3 regions of the Pantoea sp. NSTU24 genome follow, and region 2 is predicted to be linked to each of the others. Evidence: predicted binding sites of a transcription regulator. Region 2 holds the regulator's gene; each other region holds the start of a gene.

Region 1 (10,154 bases), 320 kb from region 2:
TCGCCGCTATTCACAGGATGTGCAGGAGGCCATTGTCTCTACGCTGAAGCAGGATTTTCCGTGGCTGATTGGTACCAGTAACTATGATCTGGCCCGTCGTCTGTCACTGACGCCGGTGGGCACCCAGGCGCATGAGTGGTTCCAGGCGTTTCAGCAAATCAGTCCGGTGCTGGCCAACAGCCAGCGTGCGGCGCTGCAGGCGTGGCTGGATGAGTATGATGACCAGCTGGGCATTGCCCTGACGGACTGTATTGCAATGGATGCATTCCTGCGTGATTTCGGGCCGGTCTTTGCCAATCGCTATCAGGGATTGCGCCACGACTCCGGCGATCCGGTTGAATGGGGAGAGAAAGCGCTCGCCCACTATCAGAAACTGGGTATTGATCCCCTCAGCAAAAACCTGGTTTTTTCAGACAACCTGAACCTCGACAAAGCGCTGACGCTTTATCGCCATTTTGGTCAGCGAACCAACGTGGTGTTTGGCATCGGAACCCGCCTGACCTGCGACATTCCGGGCGTGACGCCGCTGAATATCGTCATCAAACTGGTGCAGTGCAACGGCAAGCCGGTAGCGAAGCTCTCAGACAGCCCGGGTAAAACAATCTGTCAGGATAAGGCCTTTGTCCGCGCCCTGCGTAAAGCCTTCGATCTGCCTCTGGTGAAAAAAGCGAGCTGAATCCTGCTTAATCGGGGCGTTGATGCGCCCCGCCTCTGCTGTAATAAATCCGCTTTCCCCCTGAATTTTGCTTGTTTCCTGAAGACTCGCAAGTAACATAGCAAAACCCCGGATGGGGCAACTTTTTACTCACTTCTTCTATATAGAGAGATATTTATGAGCGTAGTGCCTGTAGCGGATGTACTGCACGGTCGCGTCGCGGTTGACAGTGAAGTCACCGTACGTGGTTGGGTGCGTACCCGAAGAGATTCAAAAGCCGGTCTTTCCTTCATCGCCGTCTACGATGGCTCCTGCTTTAATCCCGTTCAGGCTGTCGTCAATAATTCTCTGAATAATTATCAGGATGAAGTGCTGCGTCTGACCACAGGCTGTTCCGTTATCGTCACCGGTAAAGTGGTGGCCTCGCCGGGTCAGGGCCAGGCTTTTGAGATTCAGGCGACCGGTCTGGAAGTGGTTGGCTGGGTCGAAGATCCCGACAGCTACCCGATGGCGGCGAAACGCCACAGCATCGAGTATCTGCGTGAAGTGGCGCACCTGCGTCCGCGCACTAATCTGATCGGTGCGGTCGCCCGCGTCCGTCATACGCTGGCGCAGGCGCTGCACCGCTTCTTCCATGAGAACGGCTATTTCTGGGTCTCTACCCCGCTGATTACCGCCTCCGATACCGAAGGTGCCGGGGAAATGTTCCGTGTTTCCACGCTGGATCTGGAAAACCTGCCGCGTAACGATCAGGGCAACGTTGACTTCAGCGAAGATTTCTTTGGTAAAGAGGCCTTCCTGACCGTCTCGGGTCAGCTGAATGGCGAAACCTACGCCAGCGCCCTGTCGAAAATCTACACCTTCGGCCCGACGTTCCGCGCAGAAAACTCTAACACCAGCCGTCATCTGGCGGAATTCTGGATGCTGGAGCCGGAAATTGCGTTTGCCTCGCTGGATGATGCGGCCGACCTGGCGGAAGCCATGCTGAAGTATGTCTTTAACGCGGTACTGGAAGAGCGCGCCGATGATATGGCCTTCTTTGCCGAGCGCGTAGACAAAGAAGCGGTAGAACGCCTGCAGCGCTTCATTACCACCGATTTCGCGCAGGTCAACTATACCGATGCGGTCGAGATCCTGATGAACTGCGGTCAGAGCTTCGAAAACCCGGTTTCCTGGGGCATCGACCTCTCTTCTGAGCATGAACGCTATCTGGCTGAGAAACACTTCAAAGCGCCAGTCGTGGTGAAAAACTATCCGAAAGACATCAAGGCATTTTATATGCGCCTGAACGACGATGGTAAAACCGTAGCGGCAATGGACGTTCTGGCGCCGGGCATCGGTGAAATCATTGGCGGTTCACAGCGTGAAGAACGTCTGGATGTGCTGGATGCGCGACTGGAAGAGATGGGCCTGAACAAAGAAGATTACTGGTGGTATCGTGACCTGCGTCGCTACGGTACCGTGCCACATTCTGGCTTCGGTCTGGGCTTTGAACGTTTAATCGCCTATGTCACCGGCGTACAGAATGTCAGGGACGTTATTCCCTTCCCACGTACGCCACGCAACGCGAGTTTCTAAGATTAAGCATTAAATATAAGAAATTCATATATATAAGGAGGTCGGCACTGCCGGCCTTTTTTTATTTTTATAAATTTTGAGTTGTCTCACAAAGTTCCGTATTTTTTACATTTTGTAATACATATTTTCCTTTGGAAACCAGATTACGAGTTTAGTAGCATTTTCGCGCTAGAATTACGGCGGGGGGGATGGAAAGATGCGTGCAGACACAGGAAGACACCAAACTTCGCTCAGGGTTCCGTAAAGATTTCCTGACGGCAGTGGCAGGTGTACAAATAACTCCAATGAGGGTAATGAATAATGATGAAGCGCAATATTCTTGCAGTGGTTATCCCTGCTCTGTTAGCCGCCGGCGCAGCAAACGCTGCAGAAATCTATAACAAAGACGGCAACAAACTGGACCTGTACGGTAAAGCTGTTGGTCTGCATTACTTCTCAGATGACGACGGCAACAACGGTGACAACTCTTATGTTCGCTTCGGCTTCAAAGGCGAAACCCAGATCAACGATCAGCTGACCGGTTACGGCCAGTGGGAATACAACATTCAGGCGAACAACTCTGAAGGTTCTGACGCACAGGACGGCAACAAAACCCGTCTGGGCTTTGCCGGTCTGAAATTCGGCGATGCTGGCTCAATCGACTACGGCCGTAACTACGGTGTGGTCTACGATGCAATCGGCTGGACCGATATGCTGCCAGAGTTCGGTGGCGATTCAGGATATTCAGATAACTTCATGAACGGCCGCAGCACCGGCCTGCTGACCTACCGTAACACCAACTTCTTCGGCCTGGTTGATGGCTGGGACTTTGCCCTTCAGTATCAAGGTAAAAACGAACGTGACTCTATTCGTCGTTCCAATGGCGACGGCTATGGTGTATCTACCACCTACGTTTCTCCAATCGGTGTAGGCTTCGCAGCGGCATATAGCAGCAGCGACCGTACTGATGCGCAGGCAGCCGGTGCACAGACTACCATCACGCCTAGCGCCGCAAATGGCGGTGGTGCTGCATTTACCAACGTGACCGGTCAGGGCGCAGGCAAACGTGCTGAAAACTGGGCAACTGCTCTGAAATACGATGCGAACAACGTGTACCTGGCTGCAATGTACGGCGAAACCCGTAACTCAACACCAATTACCACTACCGGTACACTGGCTAACGGTAACGCTTTCTCAACAACTGGCTTTGCTAACAAAGCGCAGAACATTGAGCTGGTTGCACAGTATCAGTTCGACTTCGGTCTGCGTCCATCCCTGGCCTACGTACAGTCTAAAGGCAAGGATATCGAAGGCGTGGGCGATGCTGACCTGGTCAAATACTTCGACGTTGGCGCGACTTACTACTTCAACAAAAACATGTCTACCTACGTTGATTACAAAATCAACCAGCTGGATGACAACAACCGTCTGAATCTGAATACAGATGACGTTGTGGGTGTTGGCCTGGTTTACCAGTTCTAATCCTGCTTCAGCATGTTAAAAAACGGGGCTCTGGCCCCGTTTTTTTATGGCTGCGATTCCCGATATCAGCCTTTTACGCCACCTTTCCCACTGCATTCTCACGCTGACCTCCCCGTCACGTTATATGTCGCGCAAAATGCAGGAATTTGTCTCGCAAACGGTTGGCATTTGCCCGGTCGGGCGCTAACCTGAGAGTCCTCTTGCTTACGTTCACGCTAATGGACCTGACACATGTTTGAATCGATCTCTGCGGCACCCGCCGATCCTATTCTTGGGCTGGCCGATCTGTTTCGTGCCGATGACCGCCCTGAAAAAATCAATCTGGGTATCGGCGTTTATAAAGACGAAACCGGCAAGACTCCGGTGCTGACCAGTGTTAAAAAGGCTGAGCAATACCTGCTGGAAAACGAAACCACAAAAAACTATCTCAGCATTGACGGTCTGGCGGATTTCGCCCGCTGCACCCAGGCCCTGCTGTTCGGCAATCAGAGCCCGCTTATCGCTGCCAGCCGCGCACGCACCGCGCAGACGCCGGGCGGTACAGGCGCACTGCGTGTTGCAGCCGATTTCCTTGCTACGCAGACCACGGTGAAGCGGGTCTGGATCAGCAATCCAACCTGGCCGAATCATCACAACGTGTTTAACGCTGCCGGTCTTGAAGTCTGTGACTATCACTATTACGACGCAGAAAGCCATTCGCTGGACTTTGAAGGAATGATCGCGTCGCTGCAGCAGGTTCAGCCGGGTGATGTGGTGCTGTTCCACGGCTGCTGCCATAACCCGACCGGGATTGACCCGACCGCAGAGCAGTGGCAACAGCTGGCGCAGCTCTCTCAGGCCAATGGCTGGCTGCCGTTATTCGATTTCGCCTACCAGGGCTTTGCCCGCGGTCTGGAGGAAGACGCAGAGGGTCTGCGCATCTTTGCCGCCTCACATCAGGAGCTGATCGTTGCCAGCTCTTACTCCAAGAACTTTGGTCTTTACAACGAGCGCGTGGGTGCCATCACGCTGGTGGCAGCGGATGCTAACGTAGCCGATACCGCGTTCAGCCAGGTGAAATATACTATCCGCTCCAACTATTCCAACCCACCGGCTCACGGTGCGGCGGTGGTCGCCACGATCCTGGGCAATGACACGCTGCGCACGATCTGGGAACAGGAGCTGTCGGATATGCGTCAGCGCATCCAGCGCATGCGTCAGCTGTTTGTAAACACCCTGGCGGAAAAAGGCGCACAGCGCGATTTCAGCTTTATTATTAAACAGAACGGTATGTTCTCGTTCAGCGGCTTAACCAAAGAACAGGTGATTCGCCTGCGGGAAGAGTTTGGCGTCTATGCCGTCAACTCAGGCCGCGTGAACGTGGCGGGCATGACGCCAGACAATATGTCGGCGCTGTGTGAAGCGATTGTCGCCGTGCTGTAACGCAGACGACGAAACAAAAAATGGGCCGGATGGCCCATTTTTTTATGGCAGGAAAAAGGCGTTTTTTTACTGCAGGAAAGGGTTGCTGATGCGTTCATGACCCAGCGTGGAGATCGGGCCGTGACCGGGCAGAAACGTCACATCATCGCCCAGCGGCAGCAGTTTGCTGCGGATAGCCGCGATTAACTGCTGGTGATCGCCCTGCGGGAAGTCAGTGCGCCCGATGCCGCCATTGAAAATGACGTCACCGGAGATCAGCAAGCGCCCCGGACGATCAAAGAACACAACATGTCCGGGCGAGTGTCCCGGACAGTGCAGCACCTCCAGCGTGGTCAGACCGACCTGCACGCTCTCGCCCTCTTCCAGCCAGCGATCGGGGGTAAAAGGCGCGCACTCTTCCAGTCCGAACATCCGGCTCTGCGTGGGCAACGCCTCCAGCCAGAAAGCATCGCGCTTTTGCGGCCCCACAATCTGAATATCATAGAAGGCAGCCAGCTCCACGGCGGCCCCGACATGATCCAGATGGCCATGCGTCAGCAGGATCTGAGCGGGTTTGAGACTAAGCTGTTCCAGCGTTTGCTTAATCAGTTCAGCATCGCCGCCAGGGTCGACCAGCGCGGCTTCACGCGTGGTCTCGCACCAGATAACGGAACAGTTCTGAGCAAACGCTGTAACAGGAATAATGTGATAATTCATAACGCTCCATGACCGGCTCACGCAGCGTTGCCGGTGTCGTTACCAGTGCCTGACCGGCCCGGTGTCAATGTGCACAAAGTTACTGCGGGGGTAATATCCTACACCACCGGCGCGCAGAGATAACGCCGCTTTGCGTACATTCGCTAACGAAACCCCTTCAATATGAAAATCCATCGCCTGACCTTTGGTGTGATAGCTGTGCTTTGCTACCCCAGGGCCGCTCTCGCGCAGCATGTTATTGGTGGCCAGAGAGCGATAGCCCGACACCAGCTGGATCGGCTTGCGCATGCCCAGCAGGGCCTGCAGACGGAAAATCTGGTCAAACAGATGGGGGTCGATGCTTTTGACTTTGTTGGCGCGATAGTCCCGGAAAAAGTGATTTAATCGTGACAACTCATCCTTGTCGTAACTCTTACCATTAAAAAACTCAGTTTTAAGGGTTTCACCGGTGTGAAGGTTATTGAGCATCAGCACACGCGGACGAGACGTTGAAAGCGAGGCCCTGGCAGAAGCTGGCAGGAGTGCCAGTCCGGCGGCGGCGCTACTGCAGAGCAGTAGTTTGCGACGAAGAGAATCAATAGTAGACATGTAGCGGATTACCTGAGAGTCAAGCCATAGTCATGTGCAAAAAGCGCACAGGCCGAACCATAACTTTCTCTCAGTGGAGCGTCAACCCACCTGCCCGCAGTTTGCGAGGCGACCCGCACCGGGATCGCCTCTGGCTGCCTCTTCTCCCTGCACCGCTAACGATGCAAAATCAATCACTAGAGCAGCAATTGCTCTGCGCGGCTCAGCGCCTGGCTGCCCGAACGCGCCGTATCATCATAATTGTAAATATCTGTGCGGAACTGCGGTTTGCCATCATCCGCGACCCATGCCGTCAGATAGTAAAGATTGACCGGTATGCGGTGGCGAATCGGCACATAGCGCGTATCGCCCTCTTTCAGGGTGCTGGAGATGCGGGAGTCATTCCAGCCTGCATCCTGCAGCAGCAGACCCGCCAGTTCGGAGGCCTTGTTCACCCGCACACAGCCTGAGCTGAGCGCACGGATATCGCGCTGGAACAGGTTATGGTTGGGCGTGTCATGCAGATAGATCGCATCCGAGCTGGGCATATTGAATTTATAACGTCCCAGCGCGTTGGCCTCACCCGGTGCCTGAATCAGCCGGTAAGGAAATGAAGAGGCGGTCACCATACGCCAGTCGATCATGCTGGGATCGATCACTTCGGCGTCCGCGCTCCAGCCCGACAGCAGGGTGTAACCATGCTTGTAGAGATAGGTCGGATCCTGCTTCACTTTGGGAATGATATCCTTGCGCACCAGCGTCGTCGGCACGTTCCACGGCGGATTCAGCACCACATTATTCAGCGCGCTGCGCATCAACGGCGTTTTACGATCGGGACGCCCGACGATAACCCGCGAGGAGAGAATCTTATTGCCGTTGTTGTAGTAGATCAGCGAGTAGTTGGCGATGTTGACCATGATGCCGTTGTGCATATCGTCCGGCAGCAGACGTAGTCGCTGAATATTCAGCGCCAGCAGCGAGGCGCGCATCTGCGGGGAGACGTTGAGCCACTGCCGCGTTCTGGCCCCGATAGCGCCATCGCCATCCAGTCCCTGCCACTGCTGGAAACGCTTCACCGCCGCCACCAGCGTCTCATCGTAAATATTGGCCGTGTTGCCGTCCAGCGTCTGACTCTGGACGTTGCCGGGCGACTGCGGCGCAGGGGAAATCAGATTGCTGATCGGCGCGGCAGACGGGCTGACCGCCACCGGCTGGTCGCTGTGCGTCACCGGCGAAGAGGCGACCGGCACCGCATCGTCATCGGGTGCCGGTGCATTCACCTGCGCCGTTAACATGCCGCTGCGCTGCAATATTTCCCGCAGCGCCGGTACATCAGCGCTGACCTGACCCGGACGCAGCGTTTCACTGCTTTTCAGCTGTGGCCAGGGCTCCCGGTCGCTGAGCAGCGTCTTCAGCGCGGCGTGCATCAGCTTATACTGGGGATGCTGCGGCTGCAGTGAGGCGATAAAGTGGCTGGCCGCTCCGGCATTGACCGCATTCTGCCACTGATTGACCACCGCAACCGACGGCTGCGTCAGTCGGTAGGGAACGTTGCTATAGAGCCAGGTCTCCCCCTGGGTCGGGACGCTGGAGACGAACTGCAGATAACCCAGCATCGCATCAGAGAGCGTGACATCCCGCGCAAACCCGGTAATCGCCGGGTTAGTCAGACGCTCAATCCAGCGGGTGAACTGCGGTTGAACGCCGGACAGCGCCACCTCGGCCAGCTGCTGCTGAAACTTCTCCACCGCCTGAGTATCCTGCCAGAGCGGCTGCATATTGCGTGAGGCGTAGAGCGCCGCCAGCGGCGCCTGATAAAACGGCTGATCGGCGCTGGAAAAAGCCTGGCGGATACGTTGCTGACTTTCAGAGACGGAGAGTGCCGCATGCGTTTTGCCGGGCAGCGCAGCGATAATCGCAGCCTGTGGTAGCGTAAATGGAACAGCTGTTAGCGCCAGCGCTAACAATGATATAACGCGATGATGATTAACCTTTTTTACCAGCAACATCCCTGCCCCCTTATCTTCTCAACTCCGCAGCGTTCCCTGTAACGACTGCGTTCGGGCTCCTACTCATAATGTTGAGTATACAAACAAAAACGGCATTTGCCTCCTGTGACAAATGCCGTGACCAGATTAACCAATGGTTCAGTTTTTGACTACGTTTCTGCCCCGGAATTTTCAGCGGTTAAATCGGGTAACGCATCCACGTCGCTTCCCGGCCGTACCGGTGAGGGATCGGCGGCAAAACCACGCAGCCCAACCACATGAACGTGCTCAGTGTTATTGAACACTTTACGCACCAGTTTGTAGGTCGTGCCTTTCTCCGGGCTGATGTTTTCTGGTGCGGCAATGACCAGCTGCATCTCCAGTCGCTCACACAGCTCAAACAGCGTAGCGATGGAACGGGCATCCAGTCGCGCCGCCTCGTCGAGGAACAGCAGACGGCAGGGCGAAATGTCTTTGCCGCGCAGACGGCGTGACTCCTCTTCCCAGCTCTGCACCACCATTACCAGAATGGACATACCGGTACCGATCGCCTCACCGGTTGACAGCGCGCCACTCTCTGCGCGCAGCCAGCCATCCGATCCACGGTTAACTTCCACTTCCATCTCCAGATAGTTGCGGTAGTCCAGCAGCTCTTCACCGATGGTCTGCGGCGTGCGCTGCCCCATGTCGATATGCGGGTTCAGGCGCTGATAAAGTTTCGCCAGCGCCTCCGAGAAGGTCAGGCGGTTGCTGTTAAACAGATCCTGATGCTGTTCATGCTCTTCCGACAGGGTATCCAGCAGCATCGCGTGGGTTTCACGCACGTTCACGTTGAGCCGCACGCTGCGGACCTGACCGAAGCTGACGGTCTGCAGGCCCTGGTTAAGCTGGCGAATACGGTTCTGCTCGCGCTGAATGGTTTTGCGAATGATATTCGCCGCACTGCGGGAGCTGATCGCCAGCGTCTGCTCACGCGCAGTCAGCTCTTCGGTCAGCCGGTTCAGCTCGATTTCCATCTGCTCGATCGCTTCTACCGGATCGTCCGTGCGGATAATATCCTGACGGATACGCTCGCGCAGATGCTGGTAGACCGCAATAAAGAACTGAATTTTCCGTTCCGGACGTTTCGGATCTTCCGACAGCCGCAGCACATCGCGCAGATGTTCGTTGTCCGCCACCGCCAGACGCAGCGCACCCAGCGCTTTATCAGACATCGAGCGCAGCTCATCGCCGCTCAGGTAGGCCAGCTCGCGTCGATGCAGACGACGCTCCACGCCATTCTCTTTCACCAGACGCAGCACGGTACACCAGCCCGCTTTCGCACTGACGACCTGTTCACGCACCTGATGATAATTTCGCTCCAGCTGGCGCAGTCGCTTCTGCAGGTTTTCCATCTCCGCTTCACAGAAGGTCAGCTGTTTCTCCAGCTGGTTACGGCGGGCGCGGTTGTGGCTCAGAGCCGTGTAAAGCTCATCGCGACGCACGCGTGCGCGCGCTTCTGCGCTGCTATCGGCCTGAACGCCGATAGCCTGCATCTCCTGCTGCAACTCTTTCAGCATGTCGCGTTTAGCATCCCAGGCGCTCTTCAGCGAGGCGAGCACCTGGTTGTACTGCGTGAGCTGGGCCTGATGCTCACGCAGGCGATCGCGACAGCGGCTGCGTTCGCTTTCCGCCTGCTCCAGACGCTGGCGCAGCTTATCGCTGAGATCATTGTTGCCGTTGAGCATGCCCGCAGAGTCTTCATAGCTGAAGTGTGCGCGGCGCTGTACCACTTCGGTCAGGGCAAA
Region 2 (10,154 bases):
CTCAACTTTGTCACGGTGCGTAGTGGCCATGACAACTTAACTGACTAACGGACTATGCGTTTAATCATTACGCTTTTCATGCTGGCCTTTGCGCAACTGTTTTTCAACACTGCCGCTGCGTCGCCTCACGCACCGGTGAACGTCAGTACGCATAAAGCAGAGAAAAAGAGTGCGCGCGACGATGAACGTCGCAAGCGTCGCACGGTCAAAACGGTCACAAAAAAACCGCGCGTGACGCCGGTTCAGAAACTCAAAACAAAGAAACAGAAAAAAGCTGAACTCACCGCGACACAGACACCTGCTAAAAAGACCTCGCTTAAAACTGCCCGTATCAGCAAGAATCATGAAAAGAAACGTTATGGTCATCAGCGTACGCTGAAAACTGCCGACGCGGACGCCCGCGAAACCGGCACGATTAAAATGAGTAAGTCTCACCGTCAGCGTTACCAGAAAGCGCGTGAAACGGCGATGACAAAGCTGATGGGCCAGCTGGGTAAACCCTATCAGTGGGGCGGAACATCACCGCACACGGGTTTCGACTGCAGTGGCCTGGTCTGGTACGCCTACAAAGATCTGGTGAAGTTTAAGATCCCACGCACCGCGAACGAGATGTACCACCTGCGTGATGCCGCGCCGATCAAGCGTGAATCACTGGAGAAAGGGGACCTGGTCTTCTTCCGCATTAATGGCCGCGGCACCGCCGATCATGTCGGTGTTTACCTGGGCGACGGCAAGTTTATTCAGTCGCCACGTACCGGCAAAGATATTCAGATTAGCGCCTTAGGGGAAGATTACTGGCAGCGTCACTACATCGGTGCCCGCCGGGTTATGACGCCGAAAACTATCCGCTGAACCGCAACACAGCCAAAAAAAGCCGGGAAAGTCCCGGCTTTTTTTTAGTGCAGAATGGCGGTAAAACTAAAGGCCACAATCATCAGCAGACAGCCAACGGTGGTCATTAACGCCAGTTTGAGATCGGAACTCATTGCTCACCTCTTAACCTTACTGTTTTCAGGGTTACTCCATTTTCCCACAGGATACGGTAAAAATCTCGTTTTATCCGCCCAGCCTTGTTAGAATCCCGCTTTCGTTGCGCAACGCGCGCAACGCTGATTCCGTTTGCGCATCTTTTCAGGCGTGTTTACCTCCGCCAGCGGCTGTTCAGCCGCCATAAACGCGGCATTTTTGCGAAAAATTCCCTGAGCATACGCAAACGTTTAACATTAAGCTTATCATAGCGTTAGATAAGCACTGGAGTCCGATTCTCATGGCAACAATAAAAGATGTGGCAAAACGCGCTGGCGTCTCCACAACCACCGTTTCGCACGTCATTAACAAAACCCGCTTTGTCGCTGAAGAGACGCGTGATGCGGTCTGGCAGGCGATTAAAGAACTGCACTACTCGCCGAGCGCCGTGGCACGCAGCCTGAAAGTGAACCACACCCGCACGCTGGGGCTTCTGGCTACCTCCAGCGAAGCGCCCTACTTCGCTGAAATTATCGAAGCCGTTGAGAATCACTGCTTTGATAAAGGCTACACGCTGATCCTGGGTAATGCGCATAACGATCTGCAAAAGCAGCGCGCCTATCTCAGTATGATGGCGCAGAAGCGCGTAGACGGCCTGTTGGTGATGTGCTCCGAATACCCGGACGACCTGCTGCAGATGCTGGAAGAGAACCGTAATATCCCGATGGTGGTGATGGACTGGGGCGAATCCCGCGCTGATTTCACCGACACAGTGCTGGACAATGCCTTCCAGGGCGGTTATCTGGCTGGCCGCTATCTGATTGAACGCGGACACCGTGATATCGGGGCTATCCCCGGCCAGATGGAGCGTAATACCGGTGGCGGCCGCCATGCCGGTTTCCTGAAAGCGCTGGAAGAAGCAGGTATTCAGCCACGGGACGAATGGATTGTTCAGGGTGACTTTGAGCCGGAATCAGGCTATCAGGCAATGCAGCAGATCCTGTCGCAGAAACAGCGTCCTACAGCGGTGTTCTGTGGCGGCGACATCATGGCGATGGGCGCGATTTGTGCTGCCGATGAGATGGGGCTGCGCGTTCCTCAGGATATTTCGGTGATCGGATATGACAATGTGCGCAACGCGCGCTATTTCGCACCAGCCCTGACCACCGTTCATCAGCCAAAAGCCCAGTTGGGTGAAAAAGCGCTGGATATGCTGCTGGACCGTATCACCAGCAAACGCGAAGTGTCGCAAACCATTGAGGTTCACCCGACGCTGATCGAACGTCGTTCCGTCGCCGACGGCCCGTTCCGCGACTACCGACGTTAATCTTCGCTTAACCACTCCTGATTAAGCGTCTGTGCATCACCCAGATAGCTGAGCAACCAGCCTGTCGCGGGTGATGCACGATCTTCTGCCCAGCTGACGCAGCAGGGACTGTCCGGAAAGGGAACCGGCAGCGTCAGCTCGGCCAGATCGCCGCTGTCGAGCAGTGGCCTGGCCAGATGACCGGGCACCATCGCCACACACAATCCAGCCTGCACACACTCCAGCCCGGTCTGCCACTCCGGCACGACCAGCCTGCGCTGATTATCCAGCGTCCACGTCATGCGGCGCGGCAACGCCCGCGAGGTGTCTTCCAGTACCAGTGACGGCCAGCTGCGCAGTGTGTCATCATCGATCTGGCTTGCCTGCGTCAGAGGATGATCGGGCGCGACTACGCAGCGCCAGTTCAGTGTGCCCATATCGCGGAAGGCAAAACGTCCGCCTACCGGTATGGCCTGAGTGGCGCCAATCGCGATCTCCACCCGCCCATCAGCCAGTGCATCCCAGACACCATTAAACACTTCATAGCTGATGCTCAGCTCCATGTCCGGAAAGTGGCGATAGAAATCTTTGACCAGCTGACGGGTACGCTGAGGCTTGGCGATACGGTCAACGGCAATACTCAGCTGGCCGCGCCAGCCATTCGCCAGCTGCTGACACTGTCTGCGGGTAGCGAGCATTTTTTTGATGACGCTGCGCCCTTCGCGCACAAAATGTTCCCCAGCCGGAGTCAGTACCACTTCCCGATGCTGACGTTCAAACAGCGGGACTGCCAGCCACTGCTCGAGCTGGCGCACGGTGTAGCTGATGGCAGAGGGCACCCGATGCAACTCCTGGGCTGCCGCGCTGAAACTGCCTCCGCGGGCTACCGCGTCAACCACCTCTAATGCATATTCGGACCACATAATCAGCCTTCAAAAATTTTAACAGCAATCGGCAAATATTAGCGTTTCACAGCAGCGAGCGCACCTTTTACACTCTGCCGCGTTTATCCTGCAACCCTGAGAATCAGATGTTATCGAACAAAGGATTTATGCCCTATCTTGCCCTGCTGAGTATGCTGGGCTTTCTGGCTACGGATATGTACCTGCCCGCATTCGGTGCGATGCAGCAGACTTTTAACACCTCACCCGGACTGATCAGCGCCAGTATGAGTCTCTTTCTGGCGGGCTTCGCCTGTGGTCAGCTTTTCTGGGGTCCGCTCTCGGACAGGATTGGCCGCAAGCCAGTTCTGCTGGCCGGCCTCGCGCTGTTTGCCGTTGGCTGCGCCGGCATGCTGTGGGTCAGCGATATCTCTCTGATGCTGGTACTGCGTTTCGTTCAGGCGATTGGTGTCTGTGCCGCTGCCGTGAGCTGGCAGGCGCTGGTGATAGATCGCTATCCTGCCGCCCGCGCCAGCAAAGTGTTTGCCACCATCATGCCGCTGGTCGCCCTTTCCCCGGCCCTGGCGCCGTTGCTGGGTGCCTGGCTGATCGGTCACTTCCACTGGCGGTCCATTTTTCTGGTACTGACGCTGATTGCGGTCGCGCTGATCCTGGTGACCTTACGTCTGCCCACCGCACGTAAGGCTGCGGAAGAGAAAAAATCCCAGCCCGGCTTCTTTACGCTGCTTAAATCAGGCCTCTACCGCGGCAATGTGCTGATCTACTCCGCCTGCTCTGCCAGCTTTTTCGCGTGGCTGACCGGTTCCCCCTTTATCCTGGCGGATCTGGGCCTTTCGCCCGCCGATATCGGCCTGAGCTATGTGCCGCAAACGCTCGCTTTTCTGATGGGTGGTTTTGGCTGTCGTGCCTTGCTCAACCGCTTTAATGGCGCACAGCTCCTGCCTGTGCTGCTGGGAATTTACAGCCTGAGCATTCTGGCCCTGTTCGCCGTAGCGCTTGCAGGCAACAGCACCCTGGCTGGGCTGATGGTGCCCTTCTGCGGCATGGCGCTGGCAAACGGCGCAATCTACCCGATTGTAGTCGCCAGTGCGCTGATGCCGTTCCCGCACGCCACCGGTAAAGCGGCCGCGCTGCAGAATACGCTGCAGCTGGGACTCTGCTTCATCGCCAGCCTGGCCGTGTCGGCGGGCTTAACCCAGCCCCTGTTTACCACTACACTGATCATGACGATAACGATCCTGCTCGCGCTGATCGGTTACGTTATGCAGCGCGCCGCAAGCGCACAAACGGTTGTTGCCTCCTCGCAGTCTGCCTGCCAGGATAATCCGTAACACACTGACTTTTAGTTAGCACCCTAACAATAAGTCATTGAACATTGACCCGCGTGAGAATACACTCATGCGGGTCAACTAATCTTTAGCAATTCAAAAACATAATAACGTAGTAACTTGATTGGCAGCCTGTTGCCGGGACGGTATCTGCACGCGTTATTCTTACCTTCCGCCCTGACACAGGCCATTCCAGTCCTCTGTACCACACAGTTAACCGGTGTGCGGAGTCATCCGTTACGTTTTTCAACGCCTGACAAATTGGCTACTCTTTGTTCAGGCTCAGACTGGACAGGTGGTGGAAAAGCTATGAGTTCATCTTATGCAGAAGCAGTAAGCCCTGAAGAGAATCCCTGGTTTCACATCGTTCATGAACTGCTGGAAAAAGCGGATATCGAAATTAACGGTTCACGTCCCTGGGATATTCAGGTCACTCATCCTGGCTTCTTTAAACGAGTCCTGCAGGAGGGATCGCTCGGGCTCGGTGAGAGCTACATGGATGGCTGGTGGACATGTGATCGGCTGGATATGTTCTTCCATCGCGTGCTTAAGCACAGACTTGATCAGCAGCTTCCGCATCACTTCAAAGACACGCTGCGTATCGCCGCCGCGCGATTAACGAATCTGCAATCGAGAAAACGGGCCTGGATTGTCGGCAAAGAGCATTACGACCTGGGTAACGACCTTTTTTCACGGATGCTCGATCCCGCCATGCAATACTCCTGCGGCTACTGGAAAGAGGCCACGACGCTGGCGGCCGCTCAGGAAGCCAAACTGGATATGATCTGCCGTAAGCTGGCGCTGAAGCCGGGGATGTCGCTGCTGGATATCGGCTGTGGCTGGGGCGGGCTGGCGGAATTTGCCGCGCGTCATTATGGTGTCAGCGTGCATGGCGTGACGATCTCTGCCGAACAACAGAAGCTGGCGCAGCAGCGCTGCAGCGGCTTAGATGTCACTATTCTGTTGCAGGATTATCGCGATCTCAACGAGCAGTTTGATCGCATCGTATCGGTGGGGATGTTCGAGCATGTCGGCCCGAAAAACTACGCCACTTACTTTGATGTCGTCGATCGCAATCTGAAGCCAGACGGGCTTTTTCTTTTACACACGATTGGCGCGATCAGGACGGATATGCGTGTTGATCCCTGGATCGATAAATATATTTTCCCCAATGGCTGCCTGCCTTCGGTGCGTCACATCGCAGATGCCAGCGAACCCCATTTTATTCTGGAGGACTGGCACAACTTCGGGGCCGATTACGACAGAACCCTGATGGCGTGGCATGAGCGTTTTTTACAGGCCTGGCCGGAACTGGCTGACAGCTACGGCGAACGCTTTAAACGGATGTTCACCTACTATCTTAACGCCTGCGCCGGGGCCTTCCGCGCGCGCGATATCCAGCTGTGGCAAATCGTTTTCAGTCGGGGCGTTGAGGGCGGATTGCGGGTAGCACGATAGCGTCCGGCTGGCATGGCGCGGCTGCCGGGTCTTGCCACAGCGCACAGGCGTAACGCGCAGGAAACAGGTTCAGAAAAGAAGGTGCCCCACCGTCCGGAAAACAGACCTGCCGGGCCAGGCTAACGCCATGCGTCAGCCTGGAAAAGGGGCACCTCCGGGAGGGATGCACCAGGATGCGGACCAGGCTGAGCCTGTCATCGCGTGGCTTAAGTCTCTTCCGGACCTGCCCCCTGCTCTCTGCAACGTTACGGCGTCACGGCAAACAGGACCCGATTTTGTTATCACAACTTCAGGCGCGTTCGCGCCTTTTACTCATTTTCTGCGGCAGGCTGGCCGGTCAGCACTTTCATCGCCGCTTCAGCATCGCGCTGGGCGAGGACACGCTCAACGGTATCGACTATCGCCTGAGTGTGCGGATCGATCTCAATGTTAACCCGCTGACCAAAGGTTTTCGTGCCCAGCGTGGTGCGTTCAAGCGTTTCCGGAATCAGATAAACACAGAATTTCGTTTTCGTGACGTCGCCGACTGTCAGGCTGATGCCATCAATACCGACAAAGCCCTTATGCAGGATATATTTCATCTGCAGCGGGTCCTGGATTTTAAACCAGACTTCACGGTTATGTTCCGACTGGATAATCTTGCAGATTTCCGCAGTGGTCATGATATGACCTGACATCAGGTGGCCACCAATCTCATCGCCGAACTTCGCGGCACGCTCAATGTTGACCACGTCGCCCTGACGCAGATCGCCAAGATTAGTGACGCGCAAGGTCTCTTTAATCAGATCGAAACTGACAAGGTCACCCTTGATGGCCGTTACGGTCAGGCAGCAGCCGTTATGCGCAACAGATGCCCCCAGCGCCAGCCCTGGCAGAAGTTCTCCCGGCAGGCGGACAGTATGGGTTCGAAACAGCTCTTTTTCTTCAATGGACACGATTTCAGCAGTGCCCTGCACAATACCGGTAAACATAGTCTTTGCCTCTGCGAAGTTTGGGCTATTCTATCACAGCTCAGGTTCGCTGTTGGATTTCAGCCCGCACGCCCCCGCCCTTGAAGCGATAAAACGCATCGTGTGACAAAGATTGGCGAATGCGGTTGCGCCAGTTACACTTACTCGCGCAATTTTCCGGGCGTCTCTGCCCTTTTAATTTCATTAACTCGTCAGGTGTTAACGTGCAGAAGTATTTAACAGAAGCGCGTCAATTGCTGGCCCTTGCGATTCCTGTCATCCTGGCTCAGGTGGCTCAGACCGCAATGGGATTTGTGGATACCATTATGGCCGGCGCAGTCAGCGCCACGGATATGGCCGCCGTCGCTGTCGGCACCTCTGTCTGGCTCCCGGCCATCCTGTTTGGTCATGGTCTTCTGCTTGCATTGACGCCCACCGTTGCGCAACTCAACGGCTCAGGCCGCCGCGAACGCATCGCTGAACAGATCCGCCAGGGATACTGGCTCGCCTTTTTTGTCTCCGTACTGATTATGGTACTGCTGTGGCATGCCGGTTATCTGATCCGCGCAATGCATGACATCGATCCGCAACTGGCGCTGAAGGCCGAAGGCTACCTGCATGCCCTGCTGTTTGGCGCACCGGGTTACCTTTTCTTTCAGGTTTTGCGTAACCAGTGTGAAGGGCTGTCGAAGACCAAACCCGGCATGGTGCTGGGCTTCCTGGGACTGATGTTTAATATCCCGCTGAACTATATCTTTATCTATGGCCATTTCGGCATGCCCGCGCTGGGCGGCGTCGGCTGCGGTGTCGCGACGGCGTCGGTCTACTGGGTGATGTTTATCTGCATGCGCTTCTGGATGCGGCGGATGGGCAGCATGCGCGACATCCAAATGGCGAGCCGCTGGTCGCCGCCGTCGCGGGTGATCCTGGGTCGCCTGTTCGCGCTGGGCTTGCCGGTGGCCCTGGCGCTGTTTTTCGAAGTCACGCTGTTTGCAGTTGTTGCCCTGCTGGTTTCGCCGCTGGGTATTGTTAACGTGGCGGGCCACCAGATTGCGCTGAACTTCAGTTCGCTGATGTTTGTCATGCCGCTCTCGCTGGGTGTCGCAACCACCATCCGCGTCGGCTATCGTCTGGGCCAGGGCTCCACCGAGCAGGCACGGGTGGCCGCCTGGACTGCGCAGGGCGTGGGAATCAGCATGGCGGCGCTGACGGCGCTCTTTACCGTGACGTTCCGTCACCAGATTGCCCTGCTCTACAATGATAATCCGGAAGTGGTGACGCTGGCCGCGCAGCTGATGCTGCTGGCCGCAATCTATCAGTTCTCCGATTCAATACAGGTTATCGGCAGCGGCATCCTGCGTGGTTATAAAGATACGCGGTCTATCTTCTTTATCACCTTTATCGCCTACTGGCTGCTGGGACTGCCCGCAGGCTATCTGCTGGCGCTGACTGACTGGCTGGTGCCGCGAATGGGACCGGCAGGTTTCTGGTGCGGCTTTATTATTGGTCTGACTTCTGCGGCAATAATGATGCTCTGGCGCATCAGGCGGTTACAGCAATCCCCTGCCGACGTTATTCTGGCGCGCGCCGCACGCTAATCGTCTTTATGCGGGCCATTTATGGTCCGCAATGACCAAAAAAACGACGGTTAGCACAGTTGCTGCGCAGTCGTGGCGAAAATACGATTTTCCCCTTGCCAGCCTTACACGCTGCCGTTAATATTCGTCCCCGCTGTCGCCCTGACAGCATGTTGCGCTCTTAGCTCAGTTGGTTAGAGCACCACCTTGACATGGTGGGGGTCGATGGTTCGAGTCCATTAGAGCGCACCAAGTGCGTCCGTAGCTCAGTTGGTTAGAGCACCACCTTGACATGGTGGGGGTCGGTGGTTCGAGTCCACTCGGACGCACCAATATTCAGTATGCGCTCTTAGCTCAGTTGGTTAGAGCACCACCTTGACATGGTGGGGGTCGATGGTTCGAGTCCATTAGAGCGCACCACTTTCAGATATTCCTCAGTTTGCGCAACTTGCCTGTTTTTGATCTGCATCGTTTCCCTTTACTGCTTTTTGATTGGTTTTCGTATACTTAGCGACTATACTGTGCCGCGTTGCTTACTTGAAAGGTTTCAGCGATCACGTGCTTACTGCGATAACTCAAATGATTTGCGCAACAACAGCGTGGTGGTTACCAACCGTAACCGCACAACTTCCCTGCACGCCTGGCCTTCGTCACCTATTCTTACTCAGTACTACCCATTTCAGTCTCAATCAGAATTTTCACTTCGATGCACTGCCATCGGATTCCGCCCTTATTCATCCATCACAACTTACAGATAATCCGTCATGAAAAAGACTAAAATCGTTTGTACAATCGGCCCGAAAACCGAATCCGAAGAGATGCTGACTCAACTGCTTGACGCTGGCATGAACGTTATGCGTCTCAACTTCTCTCACGGTGACTATGCTGAGCATGGTCAGCGCATTGCAAATATGCGTGCTGTAATGCAAAAGACCGGTCATCAGGCCGCGATTCTGCTGGATACTAAAGGTCCTGAAATCCGCACCATGAAGCTGGAAGGCGGCAACGATGCGTCGCTGAAAGCGGGTCAGACATTTACCTTTACCACCGACCAGAGCGTCATTGGTAACAGCGAGCGCGTCGCCGTCACCTACCCGGGCTTCACAGCTGACCTGAAAATCGGTAACACCGTACTGGTCGACGATGGCCTGATCGGGATGGAAGTGACAGAAGTCACCGAAAACACCGTGGTCTGCAAAGTCCTGAACAATGGCGACCTGGGCGAAAACAAAGGTGTCAACCTGCCAGGCGTTTCTATCCAGCTGCCTGCGCTGGCGGAAAAAGATAAGCGTGACCTGATTTTTGGCTGCGAACAGGGTGTGGATTTTGTTGCCGCCTCCTTCATCCGTAAACGTTCAGACGTACTGGAAATCCGCGAACATCTGAAACAGCATGGCGGCGAGCATATCCAGATCATCTCTAAAATTGAAAACCAGGAAGGCCTGAACAACTTCGACGAAATTCTCGAAGCTTCGGACGGCATCATGGTTGCGCGTGGCGACCTGGGTGTGGAAATCCCGGTAGAAGAAGTGATTTTCGCGCAGAAGATGATGATCAAAAAGTGTAATAAAGCCCGCAAAGTGGTCATCACCGCGACCCAGATGCTGGACTCAATGATTAAAAACCCGCGCCCTACCCGTGCAGAAGCCGGTGACGTGGCCAACGCC
Region 3 (10,154 bases), 970 kb from region 2:
GCGCCAGCAGGAAGCCGGGCAGCAACAGCAGCACACCAAAGAAAATCTGCACGTAAAGACTGTGCCAGATTGGCAGCGGCAGCGCCCAGCGGCGGGTCAGCACGCCATATAGCGCATAGGCGGCTGAGGCGGCCAGCATCATCAGTTCTCCCGTGCCCAGCCCCTGACTCAGTAACTGTGTCACATTGCCCTCGCTCACCAGCCACACCAGACCGGTAAAAGAGATCACGCTGCCGAGCAGGATGCCGAGCGTCGGCGCAATCCGCAGGATCACCACGCTCAGCAGCACGGTAAGCAGCGGGATTAGGGCACCAATGATCCCCATAAAGAGCGCGCTGACGCTGTGCGCGGCGTAATAGGCCAGGCTCTGATAAAGCGCCATGCCCAGCAGGCCGAGCAGTGCCAGCCGCCCCAGGTGCGGTTTAATCACCTGACGCGTGCGCCAGACGCCGGGCAGCACAAACGGCGTCAGCACCAGCAGCGCCAGCAGCCAGCGATAGAAGGAGATCGCCGAAGGATCAATCGCACTGGCCGAAAGCTTGCTGACGATCGCGTTGATCGACCAGATCACAACCGCCACAAGCGGATAAAGAAAGAACATGCCGACGCTCCGGATACCTTAAAGAGGCGCAGTGTACGCTTGTCCGGATTTATCCAGATAGTTAATATCGGACAAAATTAGCCATCGGGCGGACAGAATGAGCCTCAAAGTTATCTATCAGCCGCCAGTGGATGCGCCGCAGTTACGCTACTTTATGCGTTATGAGCAGGCCAACGCCCGCACCGAGTATCTGCCGCACACGCACGCCTGGGGCCAGCTGATCATGGTAAAAAGCCATGTGCTGGAGATGCAGGTCGAAGGGGAGCGGCTGCTGACACCGGCAGATATTCCGGTCTGGATCCCGCCGGGTCAGCAGCACAGCAGCTATAACCACCGGCAGGCTCAGTTGCGGACCTTCAATCTGGCCGCGTCGCTGTGCCGCGCGCTGCCGCAGCGCGCCTGCCTGATGCTGGTCGATCCAATCGCGCACGCCATCATGGATACCTTCGCGGAGCAGCAGCTTGAACAGCCTGAAACCAGGGCGCAGTGGCGGCTGTGCGAGGTACTGCGCGACCGGCTGCAACTGGCGCAGGTTCAGGAGAGCTATCTGCCTACTTCTACAGACAAGTTTCTGGCGCCGGTGTTACAGGCACTGGAGGCCTGTCCGGGCGATAACACCACGCTGGCGGGCTGGGCGGCGCGGGTCTTCACCACCGAGCGGACGCTGGCCCGGCGCTGTCAGCAGCAGCTCAATATGACGTTTGGCGAATGGCGGCAGCGGCTGCGCTTTCTGCGCGCTATCGGGCTGCTGGCGCAGGGCGAAAGCGTGCAGAGCATCGCGTGGGAACTGGGCTACAGCTCCGCCTCGGCGCTGATCGTGATGTTCCAGCAGCAGGCGGGCACCACGCCGGATCGCTACCGCGCGCGGTTAGGCTAACGCGCCGCTTTGTGCCAGAATAATTCCCCTTACATGTAACTGACAGGAAAGCCGTGGTGAAAATTCTGGTCGATGAAAATATGCCTTATGCCCGTGAGCTGTTCAGCCGGACCGGCGAAGTCGTTATGGTGCCAGGGCGCCCGCTGCCGGTAGAAGAGCTGGCCGACGCTCAGGGGCTGATGGTGCGCTCCGTCACCCAGGTCAATGAGGCGCTGCTGGCGGGCACGCCGGTGAAATTTGTCGGCACTGCCACGGCAGGCACCGATCATGTCGACGAGGCCGGGCTGCAGCGGGCGGGTGTTGCGTTCTCCGCCGCCCCCGGCTGTAATGCCATTGCGGTGGTGGAATATGTCTTCTCTGCACTGCTGCTGCTGGCGGAACGTGATGGTTTTCAGCTGCGCGATCGTACCGTCGGGATTGTCGGCGTCGGTAACGTTGGCGGGCGGCTGCAAAAACGGCTAGAAGCCTGGGGCATCCGGACGCTGTTGTGCGATCCTCCACGCGCCGATCGCGGTGATGAAGGCGAGTTCCTGTCGCTGGACGCCGTGGCTGAGCAGGCTGATATTCTGACGTTCCACACGCCGCTGTTTAAAGAGGGCCCTTACCGGAGCTGGCATCTGGCCGACGCGGCACTGCTGATGGGGCTGAAACCCAATACCATTTTGATCAACGCCTGTCGCGGCGCGGTGGTGGACAACGGTGCCCTGCTGGAGGTGCTAAAGATGCGGCACGATCTCAGCGTAGTGCTCGATGTCTGGGAGCCGGAGCCGGATCTCTCGCTGGCGCTGCTGGATAAGGTCGATATCGCCACACCCCATATCGCGGGCTACACGCTGGAAGGCAAGGCGCGCGGCACGACCCAGGTATTCGAAGCCTGGTGCGACTTTATCGGTCAGCCGCAGCAGGTGCCGCTCAGCACCTTACTGCCGGTGCCAGAGTTCAGTGAGATCACGCTGAATGGCCCGCTCGATCAGCCAACGCTGAAACGCCTGGCGCATCTGGTGTATGATGTGCGCCGCGATGATGCCCCCTTGCGTAAAGTGGCGGCAAAACCCGGTGAGTTTGATCGCCTGCGCAAGCAGTATCAGGAGCGCCGCGAGTGGTCATCGCTGCGGGTAAACTGTGATGAGGCCGCCACAGCCGCGATGCTCAGCCAGCTGGGCTTTAACGCACGCTTCTCCCCGGAATAATGCCCGCTGCGGGCCGGTTAACCGTTTCCTTATGGAATCAAACGGAACAGAGGCGGTGCGCAGTGCTGACACCCGATCGGGCGGCGGGTTAAAGGGGGGATAAATCTGAATCCCCGGGCGGTGAATATCACCGCCTTCTGTTTTTATGTCATTGTCTGGAGTAAACCAACATGTCTGACGGCTGGAATATTGCGCTACTTGGCGCGACAGGCGCAGTAGGGAACGCTGTACTGGAACTGCTGGCGGAACGCCAGTTCCCGGTTGGTGAATTATATTTACTGGCCAGCGAGAACAGCGCGGGCGAAACAAAACGCGTCGACGGCCGCTCGCTGCGGGTCGAAAATGCAGAGTCGTTCGACTGGTCCCAGGCGCAGCTGGCCTTTTTCGTGGCCGGACGTGACGCCTCGGCGCGCTATGCCGATGACGCCGCTAACGCAGGCTGTCTGGTGATCGACAGCAGTGAGCTGTTTGCGCTGGAGCCCGATGTGCCGCTGGTGGTGCCGGATGTGAACCCGCACGTGCTGGCGGATTACCGCAACCGCAACATTATCAGCGTGGCCGATAACCTGGTGAGCCAGCTGCTGACCGCCATCAAACCGCTGGTGGATGCGGCGGGCCTGGGACGTCTGCAGGTGACGAACCTGCTCTCTGTCTCCAGCTACGGCAAAGTGGCCGTAGATGCGCTGGCCGGTGAAAGTGCCCGACTGCTGAACGGTATTCCGGCCGATGAGCACCATTTTGGTCGTCAGCTGGCCTTTAACCTGATGCCACAGCAGGCTGATGCCGAAGGCAGCGTCGAAAGTGAACGCCGTCTGATTGATCAGGTGCGTAAGGTGTTGCAGGACGACGGCTTACCGATTGCGGTCAGCAGCGTGCAGGCACCGGTGTTCTACGGTAATGCGCAGATTGTCCACATTGAGAACCTGCGTCCGCTTTCGGCGGAAGAAGCGCGTGCTGAGCTGGCACTGGCGGCAGATATTCGTCTGAGCGAAGAGGATGAGGTGCCGACACCGGTGACGGATGCTTCGGGGAATGGCGAGCTGAGCATCGGCTGCGTCCGTAACGACTACGGCATCCCGGAGCTGCTGCAGTTCTGGTCTGTGGCGGACAACATTCGCTTTGGTGGCGCGCTGATGGCGGTAAAAACTGCTGAGAAACTGGTTCAGGAGTATCTGTAACCATGTCAGAAGGTCAGACGCACAAGCTGGCGCTCGGTATTGAATATGATGGCAGCCACTACTATGGCTGGCAGCGTCAGAATGAAGTCCGCAGCGTGCAGGAGAAGGTAGAGCGGGCCCTGTCGAAAGTAGCCGACCATCCGGTCAGCATTTTCTGCGCAGGTCGCACCGATGCGGGCGTGCACGGAACCGGACAGGTGGTGCATTTCGAAACCACCTCGCAGCGGCCGGACGGGGCCTGGACGCTGGGCGTTAACGCCAATCTGCCGTCGGATATTGCGGTTCGCTGGGTAAAGGCGGTGCCGGACGCGTTTCATGCCCGCTTCAGCGCCACAGCGCGCCGCTATCGCTACCTGATTTATAATCAGCGCCTGCGTCCGGCGGTGCTGGCGAAGGGAGTGACGCACTTTTACCACCCCCTGGATGCGGAGAAAATGCATCGCGCCGGGCAGTGCCTGCTGGGCGAGAATGATTTCACCTCGTTCCGCGCGGTGCAGTGTCAGTCACGCACGCCGTGGCGCAACGTGATCCACCTTAACGTGACGCGCCAGGGCGCTTACGTCATTGTGGATATCAAGGCCAACGCCTTTGTGCATCACATGGTGCGCAATATCGTGGGCAGCCTGATGGAGATAGGCTGCGGCAATCAGCCGGAGTCATGGATGGCAACGCTGCTGGCGGCGAAGGATCGGACATTAGCCGCCGCCACCGCCCGGGCAGAAGGGTTGTATCTGGTAGCGGTGGATTATCCATCGCACTTTGCGTTACCACAGCCGCCGATGGGACCGTTGTTCCTCGCGGATTAATTCACTTTCAGGACTTTAAAGGGCGCCCTATGGAGTTTCTCCATTTTCTGGTTGATTTTATTTTGCACATTGATGTGCATCTTGCCGAACTGGTTGCACAGTACGGTGTGTGGATTTACGCTATTTTGTTCCTGATTCTGTTCTGCGAAACCGGGCTGGTTGTCACGCCGTTTCTGCCAGGTGATTCGCTGCTGTTTGTGGCAGGCGCGCTGGCGGCGCTGCCGGGGAACGATCTTAATGTGCATCTGATGGTGACATTGCTGGTGGTGGCGGCTGTGCTGGGCGATGCGGTGAACTACACCATTGGCCGTCTCTTTGGCGAGCGGTTGTTCAGTAACCCGGACTCGAAGATTTTCCGTCGCAGCTATCTGGATAAAACCCACGCGTTTTATGCCCGTCACGGTGGAAAAACCATTATCCTGGCGCGTTTTGTACCGATTGTCCGGACCTTTGCACCGTTTGTGGCCGGAATGGGCCACATGTCCTATCGCCACTTCGCGCTGTTTAACGTCTCGGGTGCACTGCTGTGGGTGCTGCTGTTCTCGTATGCCGGCTACCTGTTTGGTGATCTGCCGGTGGTACAGGAAAACCTGAAGCTGCTGATTGTGGGCATTATCCTGGTCTCGATTCTGCCGGGTGTGATCGAAGTCTGGCGTCATCGCCGTCAGGCGAAGCAGCAGAAGCAGCCCTGAGGTTTCGCTCAGGGGTAAGACCAGATTTTTATCCACAGTCTGAACAGGTTGTGGTTTAATGAGCGACATTTACCGTCTGCTGAAGCGGTTTTCAGCAGTATCAAGACGACTGGACCAGGTCAGTTTTTAACAGAAAGGTCATCAATGAGCTGGATTGAACGCATTCTTAATAAGAGCACCACAACGCCTGCGCGCAAAGCTAGCATCCCGGAAGGGGTGTGGACGAAGTGTGACAGCTGTGGACAGGTGCTTTACCGCGCTGAACTGGAGCGCAATCTTGAGGTCTGCCCGAAGTGTGACCACCACATGCGTATGCATGCCCGTGAGCGCCTTGGCAGTTTCCTCGATCAGGGCACCCTGGTTGAGCTTGGCAGTGAACTCGAGCCTAAAGATCTGCTCAAGTTCCGCGATTCCAAGAAGTATAAAGATCGTCTGGTCGCCGCCCAGAAAGACACCGGCGAAAAAGATGCATTGATCGTAATGAAAGGTCAGCTGCACGGCATGCCGGTTGTGACGGCCGCCTTTGAATTTGCCTTTATGGGCGGTTCCATGGGCTCTGTCGTGGGTGCACGTTTCGTCCGTGCCGTTGAGCAGGCGCTGGAAGATAACTGCCCGCTGATCTGCTTCTCCGCCAGTGGGGGTGCCCGTATGCAGGAAGCGCTGATGTCGCTGATGCAGATGGCGAAAACCAGTGCGGCGCTGGCAAAAATGCAGGAACGCGGTCTGCCTTACATTTCTGTGCTGACTGACCCGACCATGGGCGGCGTCTCCGCCAGTTTTGCGATGCTGGGCGACCTCAACGTCGCGGAACCGAAAGCGCTGATCGGCTTTGCCGGTCCACGCGTTATTGAACAGACCGTGCGTGAAAAACTGCCGCCGGGCTTCCAGCGCAGTGAGTTCCTGATTGAGAAGGGCGCGATCGACATGATCATTCGCCGTCCGGAAATGCGCTATAAACTGGCGAGCCTGCTGGCCAAAATGATGAACCTGCCGGCACCGCTGCATGACGGTGAACAGTCCGTTCCTGCGACGACTGAATCGGAAAGCAACGAGGCCTGACAGGAGATAGAGAGGCACGCCCGTCGTGCCTCTTACCAATGCACCGTATACCGCAGCATCCGTCTGGCGGGTATCAATAAGCAAAACGGGACATATGGACAATCTTCACCTTCCTCAAGCCACGTCGCCTTTGGCCACGTGGCTTTATTATCTTGAGCACCTGCATACTCAGGCCATCGAACTGGGTCTGGACCGTATTCGTCAGGTAGCACTTCGTCTCGACCTGCTCAAACCCGCTCCTTTTGTCTTTACCGTAGCCGGAACCAACGGCAAAGGCACGACCTGTCGCACGCTGGAAACGCTACTAATCGCCGCAGGCTATCGCGTGGGCGTCTACAGTTCGCCCCATCTGGTGCGCTACACCGAACGCGTCCGGGTGCAGGGTCAGGAACTGAGTGAGGCGCAGCACTGCGCCAGCTTCGCGGAAATCGAGGCCGGACGGGCAGATATTTCGCTGACCTACTTTGAATTTGGCACGCTCTCGGCGCTGAACCTGTTCCGCCAGGCGCAGCTCGATGTGGTGATCCTGGAAGTCGGTCTGGGCGGACGGCTGGATGCCACCAATATTGTGGACGCTGATGTCGCCGTCATCACCAGCATCGCGCTGGATCACACTGACTGGCTTGGCCCGGATCGCGAAAGCATCGGACGAGAGAAAGCCGGTGTCTTCCGCGCCGGAAAGCCTGCTGTGGTTGGCGAAGCCGAAATGCCGCAGAGCATTGCCCGCGTCGCGCAGGAAAAAGGCGCGCAGCTGTTACAGCGTGATGTGGACTGGTCCTGGCATGCGCAGACGGAGAGCTGGTCGCTGCGCGATGCGCATGGTGAGCTGAACGATCTGCCGCTGCCGCAGGTGCCGTTGCCGAATGCGGCTACAGCGCTGGCGGCGCTGCGGGTTTCTGGCCTTGCGCTCAGTGAGGCGCAGATCCGCGCCAGCCTGCCACTGGCGATGCTGCCAGGACGGTTTCAGACCCTCAGCGAGTCACCACGCGTGATTCTGGATGTCGCTCACAATCCGCACGCGGCGACCTATCTGGCGTCACGGCTGGCGGCCCTGCCGAAACGCGGCAAGGTGCACGCCGTTGTGGGTATGCTGCATGATAAAGACATCGCCGGAACGCTGGCCGCGCTGGCGCCGGTCGTCGATGCCTGGTATTGCGCGCCGCTGACGGGGCCACGCGGCGCCAGTGCTGAGCAACTGCTGGACGCGCTGCCGCAGGGCGAGGCGTTCGGCTCGGTTGAGCTTGCCTGGCAGCAGGCGCGGCAGCGTGCTGCGCCGCAGGATATCGTGCTGGTCTGTGGTTCATTCCACACTGTGGCACAGGTCATGGAATCGATTGAAACGGAGAAAGGACGTGGCAAGTAAGTTTCAGAACCGTTTAGTCGGTACCGTTATTCTGGTCGCCGTGGGCGTGATTGTACTGCCGGGGCTACTGGATGGTCAGAAAAAGCATTACAAAGAGGAGTTCGCCGCCATTCCACTGGTGCCGAAACCCGACGATCAGCAGGACAGCGAGATGGTGCCGCCGGTAACGCAGTCTTTACCGGCTCAGCCACCGGAAGGTGCGGGCAGTGCTGTCAGCAACAGCAGCGGCGCAGCCAGTACCACGGCGGCGCAGGGGCGGACGCAGCCTGAGGAAGAGAGCGAGCCGGCCGTCGTGTCGCCGCCGCCGGTGCATCAGTCTGTGCCTGCTCAGACGGTGACGAAGCCGAAAGCGGAAGAAACCCGCAAGCCCAAAGTGACCGAGCAGACGAAGCCGAAAACGGTCGAGCAGCAGAAGCCAAAAACGGTGGAACAGCCTAAACCGAAGCCGGTTGAGCAGCCAAAAGCGGTGGAACAGCCGAAGCAGGATCAGCCGAAGCAGGAAGAGTCGCCGAAAGCCGCAGAGAGCACCGCCCCGGCTGGACAGGCTTACGTCGTACAGCTGGGTGCGCTGAAGAACGCCAGCAAAGTCAATGAGATCGTCGCGCAGCTGCGGCTGTCAGGCTACCGCGCCTTTACCGTGCCTTCGACGCCGGTACAGGGTCAGATCACCCGCATTTACGTGGGACCGGATGCCTCGAAAGCCAAAATGCAGAGCGCGGTGGGCGAGCTGAAAAGCCTCTCAGGGCTGGGCGGCGTCGTGAAGCCGTACAGCGCTCGTTAACGCGTTCATCGACGCTGCCGATAGCAATAACAGGCAGCGTCTTTGCGCCGCCAGATTCACCAGTTAAGCTGGTATCTGGTCTGAAAATATGAAGATTTTCAACGGACTGTCTGGCTGAAAATCAACCGGGCGAGGGTCTTTTTTTTCATCGCCCTTTTTATGGATGCAGAAAAAGAAAACCGCTACGCAAACGTTTTCTTTTTCTGTTAGAATGCGCCCCGAACTGGATGCAGGGGTGCAATTGCACTGGCGCTGGAAAAGTTCATGATCTGGATTGATTACGTCATTATTGCGGTAGTTGGTTTTTCGGCTCTGGTCAGCCTGGTTCGCGGGTTTGTCCGGGAAGCCTTATCTCTCGTTACCTGGGGATGTGCGTTTTTTGTCGCCAGTCATTACTACGCCTACCTTGCAGTCTGGTTTACAGGTTTTGACGACGAACTGGTTCGTAACGGTATTGCCATCGGTGTGCTGTTTGTGGCTACCCTGATTGTGGGGGCTATCGTGAACTACGTTATCGGCTCGCTGGTGGAAAAAACCGGCCTGTCGGGAACCGACCGGGTGTTGGGCGTCTGTTTCGGGGCGTTGCGGGGTGTGCTGATCGTAGCCGCTTTGCTGTTCTTCCTTGATACATTCACTGGCTTTTCCAGAAGTCCGGACTGGCAGCAGTCCCAACTCATTCCCGAGTTCAGTTATATCATCAGGTGGTTTTTTGATTACCTGAAAAGCACGTCGAGTTTTTTACCCCGGTGATGTGACCGGGAGTGCGGCTTAATGAGGAAATGACAACATGTGCGGTATTGTCGGTATCACCGGTTTCATGCCGGTCAACCAGTCGATCTATGACGCGTTAACGGTGCTCCAGCACCGCGGGCAGGATGCCGCAGGCATTTGTACTATCGATGCGCTGAAATGTTTCCGCTTGCGAAAGGCAAACGGCCTCGTCAGCGACGTTTTCGAAGCACGCCACATGCAGCGTCTGCAGGGCAACATGGGGATTGGTCACGCGCGTTATCCCACAGCGGGAAGCTCCAGTGCCTCTGAAGCGCAACCTTTCTATGTAAACTCGCCGTATGGCATTACCCTGGCGCACAACGGTAACCTGACGAACGCCCACGTGCTGCGTAAGCATCTGTTTGAAAAAGGCCGCCGTCACGTTAACACCACGTCAGATTCTGAAATCCTGCTGAATATCTTTGCGCAGGAGCTGGATCGTTTCCAGAATGACCCGCTGGAAGCCGATAACATTTTTGCGGCGGTCGCCGCCCTGCATCAGCAGGTGCGTGGCGCCTACGCCGTCGTCGCAATGATTATCGGGCATGGTATGGTTGCCTTCCGCGATCCAAACGGCATCCGTCCGCTGGTGCTGGGTAAGCGCGTCATCGCCGATGGCCGCACTGAATATATGGTCGCCTCCGAAAGCGTGGCGCTGGATACGCTGGGCTTTGAGTTCATTCGTGACGTGGCACCGGGCGAAGCGGTTTATGTCACCGAGCAGGGCCAGCTTTCGACCCGCCAGTGCGCGGAAAACCCGAAGAGCAATCCGTGCCTGTTTGAATATGTCTATTTTGCCCGCCCGGACTCCTTCCTGGACAAAATCTCCGTTTACA

Evidence for each region. The regulator PurR, encoded in region 2, represses purine synthesis genes. The targets are predictions, from matches to a motif close to CANGCAAACGTTTGCNTG.
Region 1: the regulator PurR is predicted to act here: its motif matches at 3,845-3,862, upstream of ACLHDD_RS03880 (amino acid aminotransferase).
Region 3: the regulator PurR is predicted to act here: its motif matches at 8,731-8,748, upstream of cvpA (colicin V production protein).

What each region holds. Positions count from the first base shown of each region.
Region 1 covers NZ_JBKIWZ010000001.1:788,864-799,017, reverse strand. The annotation lists gene pncB (nicotinate phosphoribosyltransferase) at 1-676, shown strand, start outside; gene asnS (asparagine--tRNA ligase) at 833-2,233, shown strand; gene ompF (porin OmpF) at 2,534-3,694, shown strand; gene ACLHDD_RS03880 (amino acid aminotransferase) at 3,926-5,116, shown strand; gene ACLHDD_RS03875 (MBL fold metallo-hydrolase) at 5,183-5,812, opposite strand; gene ACLHDD_RS03870 (DUF882 domain-containing protein) at 5,852-6,400, opposite strand; gene ldtD (L,D-transpeptidase) at 6,577-8,388, opposite strand; gene mukB (chromosome partition protein MukB) at 8,538-10,154, opposite strand, start outside.
Region 2 covers NZ_JBKIWZ010000001.1:1,104,271-1,114,424, reverse strand. The annotation lists gene ACLHDD_RS05490 (C40 family peptidase) at 55-852, shown strand; gene ACLHDD_RS05485 (YnhF family membrane protein) at 897-986, opposite strand; gene purR (HTH-type transcriptional repressor PurR) at 1,268-2,293, shown strand; gene punR (DNA-binding transcriptional activator PunR) at 2,290-3,195, opposite strand; gene punC (purine nucleoside transporter PunC) at 3,303-4,505, shown strand; gene cfa (cyclopropane fatty acyl phospholipid synthase) at 4,812-5,960, shown strand; gene ACLHDD_RS05460 (riboflavin synthase subunit alpha) at 6,269-6,931, opposite strand; gene ACLHDD_RS05455 (MATE family efflux transporter) at 7,135-8,508, shown strand; tRNA gene ACLHDD_RS05450 (tRNA-Val) at 8,663-8,739, shown strand; tRNA gene ACLHDD_RS05445 (tRNA-Val) at 8,743-8,819, shown strand; tRNA gene ACLHDD_RS05440 (tRNA-Val) at 8,831-8,907, shown strand; gene pykF (pyruvate kinase PykF) at 9,252-10,154, shown strand, end outside.
Region 3 covers NZ_JBKIWZ010000001.1:2,072,282-2,082,435, reverse strand. The annotation lists partial or broken gene ACLHDD_RS09790 (DMT family transporter) at 1-601, opposite strand, end outside; gene ACLHDD_RS09785 (AraC family transcriptional regulator) at 699-1,478, shown strand; gene pdxB (4-phosphoerythronate dehydrogenase PdxB) at 1,535-2,668, shown strand; gene ACLHDD_RS09775 (aspartate-semialdehyde dehydrogenase) at 2,839-3,846, shown strand; gene truA (tRNA pseudouridine(38-40) synthase TruA) at 3,849-4,652, shown strand; gene ACLHDD_RS09765 (DedA family protein) at 4,682-5,344, shown strand; gene accD (acetyl-CoA carboxylase, carboxyltransferase subunit beta) at 5,489-6,403, shown strand; gene folC (bifunctional tetrahydrofolate synthase/dihydrofolate synthase) at 6,498-7,766, shown strand; gene dedD (cell division protein DedD) at 7,756-8,547, shown strand; gene cvpA (colicin V production protein) at 8,812-9,297, shown strand; gene purF (amidophosphoribosyltransferase) at 9,335-10,154, shown strand, end outside.